DNA from 2 places in the Bradyrhizobium sp. ISRA430 genome. Region 1 is predicted to be linked to the other one. Evidence: riboswitches for the same ligand, from Rfam matches in the RefSeq annotation. Region 1 holds a riboswitch; the other holds the start of a gene.
What was found. A riboswitch is a leader RNA that binds a small molecule or an ion and turns the genes downstream of it on or off. The one in region 1 is predicted to bind cobalamin.

Region 1 (4,209 bases):
ATCGCCTTCATCGGCTTCCTCGTTAGTGATTGCGCGTAGCGCCACCAGTCCACGGTGATAGGCTTCGACCGCACTACATCGCCAAACAGGATCGGTGGCCTGACGCAGCGCGATCCGTAGGACTGCACCCATCCGTTCCTGGTAAATGCGAAGCCGGCGAGTTGCTCGCCAAAGTACTGCACCATGTCATTGCGCTCGAACTCGCCGTGCACGAGGACGTCAAGACCGATGTCCTCCTGCCAACGTACGGCGCGCGCTGTCTCCTCCTTGAGGAACCTGTCGTATTGCTCGTCGCTCATCGCGCCTCGCGCATGCGCAGCACGGGCATTCCGGACCTCTGTGGTCTGCGGAAACGATCCGATCGTCGTGGTAGGAAAAGCCGGCAGTCCGAAACGATTGCTTTGGATCTCGGCCCGACGGGCAAATGGGCTGGCGCGCCGACGCATGGGCTGATCGATCGCTCTCATCCGGACAGCGACATTGGCATCACGGATTTTCGGCGAAGTCCGGCGGACGGTCGCGGCACATTCCGACTCGGCAAGAGCTAGCGCAACATTCTGGTCGCCTGCGAGTGCCCGCGCCAGGATCGCAAGCTCCCGCATCTTCTGGACCGAGAAAGCAAGCCAGCTCTTTACGTCAGAAGCGAGCCTGGTCTCGAGTTCAACATCGACCGGCACATGAAGCAGCGAGCAGGATGGGGCGATCTGTACACGATCCTTGCCGAGCTTCGCAATCGCGGGTTCTAGCCGCTGGCGCAGCGACGACAAATTCGACCGCCATACATTCCGGCCGTCGACGACACCGAGCGAGATGACGAGATCACTTCGGCCGCCAGCGATGATCTGGTCCAACAACTGTGGCGCTCGAACCAGATCGAGGTGCAGTCCGGCAACTGGCAGACTCAAGGCGGTGTCCAGATTGTCGCCGAGGTCGCCGAAATAGCTGGCAACCATGATCTTGATGGCCGGCCCCTCCTTGGCGAGCCGGTCATAAGCATGTCGCAAAGATTTTCGCGCCCCCTCATCCAGATCAAGAACCAGGCAGGGCTCGTCCAACTGAACCCAATTTGCCCCACGTTTGGCCAATTCCTGCAGAACCTCGATATAGGCCGGTATCAGGTCATCCAGTAGTGAGAGTGGCTGGAACGCAGGATCGGGACTCTTGCCGAGCTTTAGGAATGTGACCGGCCCGATCAGGACAGGGCGGGTCTGAAAGCCAAGGGACTTGGCTTCCTCATACTCCTCGATCGGCTTGCGAGAGCATAGCCTGAAAGTCTGTCCCCTGTGAAACTCGGGGACCATATAGTGGTAGTTGGTGTCGAACCACTTGGTCATCTCCTGCGCGGGTGCGCCAAATCCGCGCGATCCGTGACCGCAACTCGCATCCTGGTCGTCGCATTGTGAACCGCGGGCCATGGCGAAGTACGTCTTGAGCGAAACGGATTCGGCTTTCGAGGCGTAGATCTCCGGGATGGCGCCAACCATGACACTTGTGTCGAGCACCTGGTCATACAGCGAGAAATCGTTCGATGGAATGACCGTGACGCCGATAGATTTCTGACGAGCCCAGTTCGCGGCACGCAGGCCAGCTGCGTCCTCGAGCAACTGCTTTTCGCTGATTTTTCCGGCCCAGTAGCTTTCTAGAGCGAGTTTGAGCTCGCGCCTTGGACCGATGCGTGGCGTTCCGAGCGTGGCAACCGGAAGGGAGAGAAGAGACATAGCGTTAACCCCATGTTGGGGGCAAAGGCCATGGCGGACGCAGGCAGGGGAAGTCGCGCGGTGCGACGGCTGCTTGGCGCACCACCGGGACACCCCGCCCGTGGACGAATATATTGTCGGGGCAGGTCTCCTGGCTCGCGGGTCATCGCTGCTGTCCGGCCTTCCCGAAGCCGCGCAGGCTTCAGTGACATCGTTGGACAGCGGCTCGCCGCTCACAGTTGCGGGGGCAGCGCCGGCATATTCACCGGCTTCCCTCTTAGCTCCGGATCAAGTGGGAACCGGAGAACCTCGACGACTTGGATTATCGGCAAGACAAGTCTTCCGTCAACCTCTCAGATTATGTCTCAAGCTGGTGCTGCGACATTCGCTACGCGAATGACTGCGCATCTTTATCGTTGAGTCGATGTAGAAGCGCTCTCCAGCCCGCGATATTGTAATGACCATCGCAGCCGCCCCCTGGCCGCACGCCAGATCGGTGGAAGGGACAAATGCGGCTTCCGCGGTCGGGACTGCCGCCTGGAGCAGAACGCATTTGATGCGTGTCCCGGCTCGGCAGCGGTTCTTAGCGCGTCCGCCATCCAGCCGCCCTCTCGACCAGCTGGATCCGTGCTGAATACGCCTAAGACACTGGCCAAGCTAGCAACATACCTGGCCGGCACGTTGATTTGCAGTGCCAGCTAGACTCCAAATGCTCGGCGGTGAAGATCGGCTTCGCGTCGTTGGCCTTCTACAGCAAAGCGCACCTGACGAAGGCCGCTCTCGAGTTCCGAGCGCCGCATGTCGCGAAAGAAGCGCCAAACGCGCTCTGGCCTCTTGGCCGCAAGTGCCCAGAGGCATGTCAGAGATCGAAAGCCCACATCCCGGCAACGATACCGAACCAAACGGTTCTATGGCGACAAACGTGATTCCAATTCTCATCAGGAACTTGGCACCGAGGCGCTCCGCTGCGCCGTCGAATATCCGGTCCGTGACGAGGATGCATAAGCCGCGCTCGATAGCGCTGAACGGAGACATCGAGACGTGCCCAAGTCGGAAAGCCGACAAAGAGGACATAAAAGCGGTGCGAATTGCCGTCTGTTACCTGGCACGAGGAATGCAAGTCTTCGGCATGCCCAGTCTCCTCCTGCTGGGCATGTCCAGCACAGCAACTTGAGGCTGTCGCCGGCAGCGAAGTTAGCGGCGCGTGACATAGAGGGGAGCGCCTGCTCGCACGGGACACCACCGGTCTCCCGTCGCGTCGCCGCTAACTTCTTGCGCTCGCGCATAACAGGTTGAAGGTTGCCCGCTTTGGAATGACGTGTGGATGAAGCCAGATAGGCCGACAGTTATGAGAAAAGTGTCTAGAAGACGCGCGTTATGGTTTTGTCTCGGTCGACCCCTGATCTGCCTGGCCGGGCTGGCTGCGACGAGCAACAGTGTTCGCGCCATCGAGAGCCCCCATATCGAAAGATTCAAGTCAACGTGGCGAGCGCAAGACGGTGAGACAATAGAACAAATTATCTCCAACGTCTCGAAGGTGGCACAGTTCGTCCCTCGAATGTGGGGCGTCGCTGAACTTGACGAAAACGACTATATTTTCGTTTCGTGGACCAGGCACCCGGATGATACATTAGACGAACAGTACGTTATCACCTGGAGGATCGCGCTCGACGGCACGTTTCAACTTGCGTCGACCTATGCGAAGCCGATCGAATTGGGCTGGCACGCCCTGGCGCTCTCGTTGATCGCCACTGAAGTCAAGGAGGGTGAAAGGGACGCAAATCTTCGCTTTCTGCATGATCCGAGCAACTTCAACTTCGTGACGACCACGCAAGGCCGGCTCGGCGATCTTCTGCGGCAGGGCCGCTGCACTATCGTTGAGCCTGTTGGAGTGGACTACTTGCCGAAGCAGAAGGACAAGCCGACCGAGAAAGGTGATCTGTGGCGCGTTTTGCTTTTGGTGAACTGTAATATCCCAGGGCCCCGTTTTTTTACACACAACGGGGTCATCACTTTCGAGAAGAGCGAAGGGCAAGATTGGGAGCCGCAATCCTCCTTTGCCAAGCGTATCGCAGCCTTTCCTCCCGGCTCCTGGTTCGCTCGCATGGAGCCAAAGGAACGGGAAGAGTTAGAGGGGAGCGAAAGGCCTTGGTAAATGGTCGCGCAGAGCAAGATCGCGCCGCAGCTCCTTTAGCGCCGAACGCCTCAAAGCAACTGCAAGACATATCCGCTCTAAAACCGCGGTGTTTACGCCTTCGCAACAGTCGCGAGCCTTTCCCGCAGCCTTCAGCCGTCATCGAAAAAATCGGGCGGCACGATTCTGCGAGGAGTCGAGCTCAGCGACGCGTGCCAGCTTGCGAGACGTGGTTTGGCCCCGACGCAGTGAGAGGACACCAATCTGCGAGGGAACCAGCTCTCCATGCCATTCTTCACGGGACCGGGCCTGGAGATGCCTCGGGCTCAAGCCCGATCCGGCGTGCGCCGCGCATCGCGCGACTGACTGGCACCCGCA
Region 2 (4,209 bases), 3.2 Mb from region 1:
GGCGCCGCGATTGCCATCGGGCAACGCGCCTTGCGCGATGATGACTGGGCCAAGGCAACCGCAGCGCGGCTCGTGCGCGACAGCATTCGGCTCGACGCCATGGTGCAGTCGCAAGGCTGGCGGCTCGTCGGCGGCACGCCGCTGTTTCGTCTCTACGAGACCGGCGACGCGCTGGTAGCGCAGGACAAGCTCGCGCGTGCCCACATCTGGTCGCGCGTCTTCGCGCAGAAGCCGACATGGTTGCGTCTGGGGCTTCCGGGCGGCGAGCCGGAATGGACGCGCCTCGCGGATGTGCTGGCGCGCTGAGCGCTCAGCGCGCCAGCGCGAGCAGGCCTTCGACATCAAGATGCGTCTCGATGTGCTCGGCGAGCGCGTCGAGCGCGCTTTCGACCCTGGCGTGGTAGGGCTCGTCGCCACCGGGAATGTCGAGTTTTGCAAGAAACGCCTTGCGGAAATCATCCGAGGTGAAGAGGCCGTGCAGATAGCTGCCGTGCACCCGCCCGTCGCGTGAGATGGCGCCTTCCGGTGCGCCGTCGAGCCTTGCGAACGGGCGTGCGCGATCCGGCCCTTCGGTGCGGCCGATGTGAATTTCGTAGGCCTCGATCGGCTGGTCGGTAGCCGTATGCACGGCTGCGACGCGCGTCAGCGTCTTCTGCGCGCTCATCTCCGTCGTCACGTTGAGAAGCCCGAGGCCTGGCGTTTCGCCTGCCGGCCCTTCGATACCGTCGGGATCGGCGACGCTTCGCCCCAGCATCTGGTAGCCGCCGCAGAGGCCGAGCACGTGACCACCCCTGCGGTGATGGGCGAGGAGATCAATGTCCCAGCCCTGCGCGCGCAGGAAGGCGAGATCGCCCCGGGTGGACTTGGAACCGGGGATGATGACAAGGCGGACGTCACCGGGGATCGCTTCGCCCGGTCGCACCATCACAAGATCGACGCCGGGCTCCAGCTTCAAGGGATCAAGGTCGTCGAAATTGGCGATCCGCGACAATGCGAGACAGGCGATCTTGTACTGGCCCGGCTTTCGCGCGTCGCGCAGCCCCAGCGCATCCTCGGCCGGAAGCTCGCCGGCGCGCGTGAACCACGGCAGCACGCCGAAGCCGTGCCAGGACGTTTTCGTTTCGATCAGCCGGTAGCCGTCGTCGAACAGCGTGGGATCGCCGCGGAACTTGTTGATGACAAAGCCCCGGATCATCGCGGCATCGTCCGGGTCGATCACCATCTTGATCCCGACGAGTTGCGCGATGACACCGCCGCGATCGATGTCGCCGACCAGCACCACCGGCACGTCGGCCTTGCGCGCAAAGCCCATATTGGCGATGTCGGCCTTGCGCAGATTGACTTCGGCCGGGCTGCCGGCACCCTCGACCAGCACGACGTCGGCGCGCGTCTTCAGCCGCTCAAAGCTCTCCAGCACGGCGCCCATCAAGGAAGGCTTCATTGCAGCGTAGTCGCGGGCGCGTGCGGTGGCGATGCGCTTACCGTGCACGATCACCTGTGCGCCGATATCGGTCTCAGGCTTGAGCAGCACCGGGTTCATGTCGGTGTGCGGCTCGACGCCCGCGGCGAGGGCCTGAAGCGCCTGGGCACGGCCGATCTCGCCGCCATCAACCGTGACGGCGGCATTGTTCGACATGTTCTGCGGTTTGAACGGGAGCACACGCAGGCCGCGCCGCGTGAACGCGCGCGCAAGGCCGGCGACGATGAGCGATTTGCCCACGTCCGAGCCGGCCCCCTGGATCATCAATGCGCGCGCCATTGCGATCTTGTCTCAGAACTCGACGCCGGCTTGCGCCTTGATGCCCGAGCGGAACGGATGCTTAACCAGCGTCATCTCCGTGACGAGATCGGCGATCTCGATCAGCTCGTCCTTCGCGTTGCGGCCGGTGAGGACGACATGCGTCATCGGCGGCTTCGAGGTCTTCAGGAAATCGACGACCTCGGCGATGTCGAGATAGTCGTAGCGCAGCGCGATGTTGATCTCGTCGAGCACGACCATGCGCAGCCGTTCATCGGATATCAGCTCCTTCGCCTTCTCCCAGCCGGCGCGTGCCGCGGCGATGTCGCGGGCGCGGTCCTGCGTCTCCCAGGTGAAGCCTTCGCCCATCGCATGGAACTGGCAGAGATCGCCGAAATGGCCGGTGAGCAGCCGCCGCTCGCCTGTATCCCAGGCGCCCTTGATGAACTGGACCACGGCGCAGGGGAAGCCATGAGCGACGCAGCGGACGATCATGCCGAAGGCCGACGAGGACTTGCCCTTGCCGGCGCCGGTATGGACGATGATGAGGCCCTTCTCGCCGCTCTTGGTCGCCATGATCTTGTCGCGGGCGACCTTGATTTTCGCCATTTTCGCAGCGTGCCGTGTGTCGGTGTCCTCGGTGGTTCGGGTATCGGGTTCAGGCGTCATCGGACGGGGTCCTTCGGCTTGACAAGTGGCGGCCATGGGCAAATGGTGGGCCCGCGTTGGTTCCTGTCCTACGACAGGCGAAGAGGGAATGCGATAGGGCGCGAATCGGCAAGATTTGAGCCCAAAATGCAGCCGCCCCCGCGACCGTGACCGGAGAGATGCCCGAAGCCACTGATCCCCCGGGATCGGGAAGGCGGGGATCGAAGGGACAAACCCTGCTCCGCAAGCCGGGAGACCTGCCAGCGCGGAGTTTGAGACCGGCGGACGGGGTGTTCCGCGACGGGGAAACGAGCCTTCGCCAGAACGGCTCGTGCGCCTCATCGCCTCCGGCCGTCTTTCGTGGAAGGGGCGATGACCGTCACGCTTCATGTCTGCATCACCTGCCGTGCCGGCCAGACGCTCGCCGAGGGCGAAGTCACGCCCGGAAAGCGCCTGCATGGCGCGATCCTCGACGCCGGTGTGCCCGAGGGCGTCACCGTGGTTCCCGTCGAATGTCTTTCGGCTTGCAGCCAGGGCTGCTCGGTGGCGCTGAGCGCGCCCGGCCGCTGGTCCTATGTTTATGGCCGATTGTCCGATGCCAACGCACGCGATGTGGTCGCGGGTGCCACGGCCTATGCGGCGGCGCCTGACGGCATCGTACCCTGGCGCAGCCGTCCCGAGATCTTCCGCAAGCAGTCGCTTGCCCGTATTCCCCCCATTGCCGTCGTGCCGGAGGCCGCCGAATGAACTCGCTCGCAAAAGTGCCGGTTACGGTCGTCACCGGTTTTCTGGGGTCCGGCAAGACCACGCTGATCCAGCACCTTCTCAGCAATGCCAACGGCAAGAAGCTCGCGGTGCTCGTCAACGAGTTCGGCAGCGAGGGTGTCGACGGCGAGATCCTGAAATCCTGCGCTGATGCGAACTGCCCGGAAGAGAATATCGTCGAGCTCGCCAATGGCTGCATCTGCTGCACCGTCGCCGACGATTTCATTCCGACCATGGAGCAGCTTCTGGCGCGGCCCGTGAAGCCCGATCACATCCTGATCGAGACATCGGGCCTGGCGCTGCCAAAGCCGCTGCTCAAGGCGTTCGACTGGCCGGAGATCCGTTCGCGCATCACGGTCGACGGCGTGATCGCACTCGCCGATGCCGAGGCCGTCGCAGCCGGCCGCTTCGCGCCGGATCCCGACGCGGTCGAAGCGCAGCGTGCGGCGGATGAAAATCTCGATCACGAGACGCCGCTGTCGGAGGTGTTCGAGGACCAGATCGCCTGCGCCGACATCGTGCTGCTGACCAAGGCCGATCTTGCCGGCGCCGCAGGCCTCGAGGCAGCCAAGGCGGCGATCTTGGCCGAGATGCCGCGCCGCGTGCCGATGCTGCCGGTCACAGATGGCGCGATCGACGTGCGCGTGATCCTCGGCCTGGGTGCTGCCGCGGAGAATGATCTCGCCGCGCGGCCCTCGCATCATGATGGCGAGGAGGAGCACGAGCATGACGACTTTGCCTCCGTCGTGATCGATCTTCCGGAGGTCAGGGATATCGACGGGCTGGTCGCATCGATCCAGAAGCTTGCGCGTGAGCAGAACGTGCTGCGTGCCAAGGGCTATATCGCCGTCGCGGGCAAGCCGATGCGCCTGTTGCTGCAGGCGGTCGGCGAGCGCGTGCGGCACCAGTTCGATAAGCCCTGGAGCACGGGCGCGCGGCAGTCGAAGCTGGTCGTGATCGGCGAACACGGCGATATCGACGAGGCCGCAATCAGGGCAGGACTTGGTATCTGATGCACGTCGTCTTCCGCGAGAGCCGCGGTCTGGAGGAGACCGCGA

Region 2: it holds a riboswitch for cobalamin, as region 1 does, so the genes downstream of both, MTX21_RS10910 (DUF1636 domain-containing protein) here and metE (5-methyltetrahydropteroyltriglutamate--homocysteine S-methyltransferase) in region 1, are expected to answer to the same signal.

The regions. Positions count from the first base shown of each region.
Region 1 is NZ_CP094516.1:7,589,235-7,593,443, reverse strand. Features, by position in the region: gene metE (5-methyltetrahydropteroyltriglutamate--homocysteine S-methyltransferase) at 1-1,718, opposite strand, end outside; cobalamin riboswitch at 1,821-2,024, opposite strand; gene MTX21_RS35680 (nodulate formation efficiency C protein) at 3,235-3,852, shown strand.
Region 2 is NZ_CP094516.1:2,194,557-2,198,765, reverse strand. Features, by position in the region: gene cobD (threonine-phosphate decarboxylase CobD) at 1-306, shown strand, start outside; gene MTX21_RS10920 (cobyric acid synthase) at 311-1,759, opposite strand; gene cobO (cob(I)yrinic acid a,c-diamide adenosyltransferase) at 1,772-2,407, opposite strand; cobalamin riboswitch at 2,448-2,666, shown strand; gene MTX21_RS10910 (DUF1636 domain-containing protein) at 2,759-3,133, shown strand; gene cobW (cobalamin biosynthesis protein CobW) at 3,130-4,164, shown strand; gene cobN (cobaltochelatase subunit CobN) at 4,164-4,209, shown strand, end outside.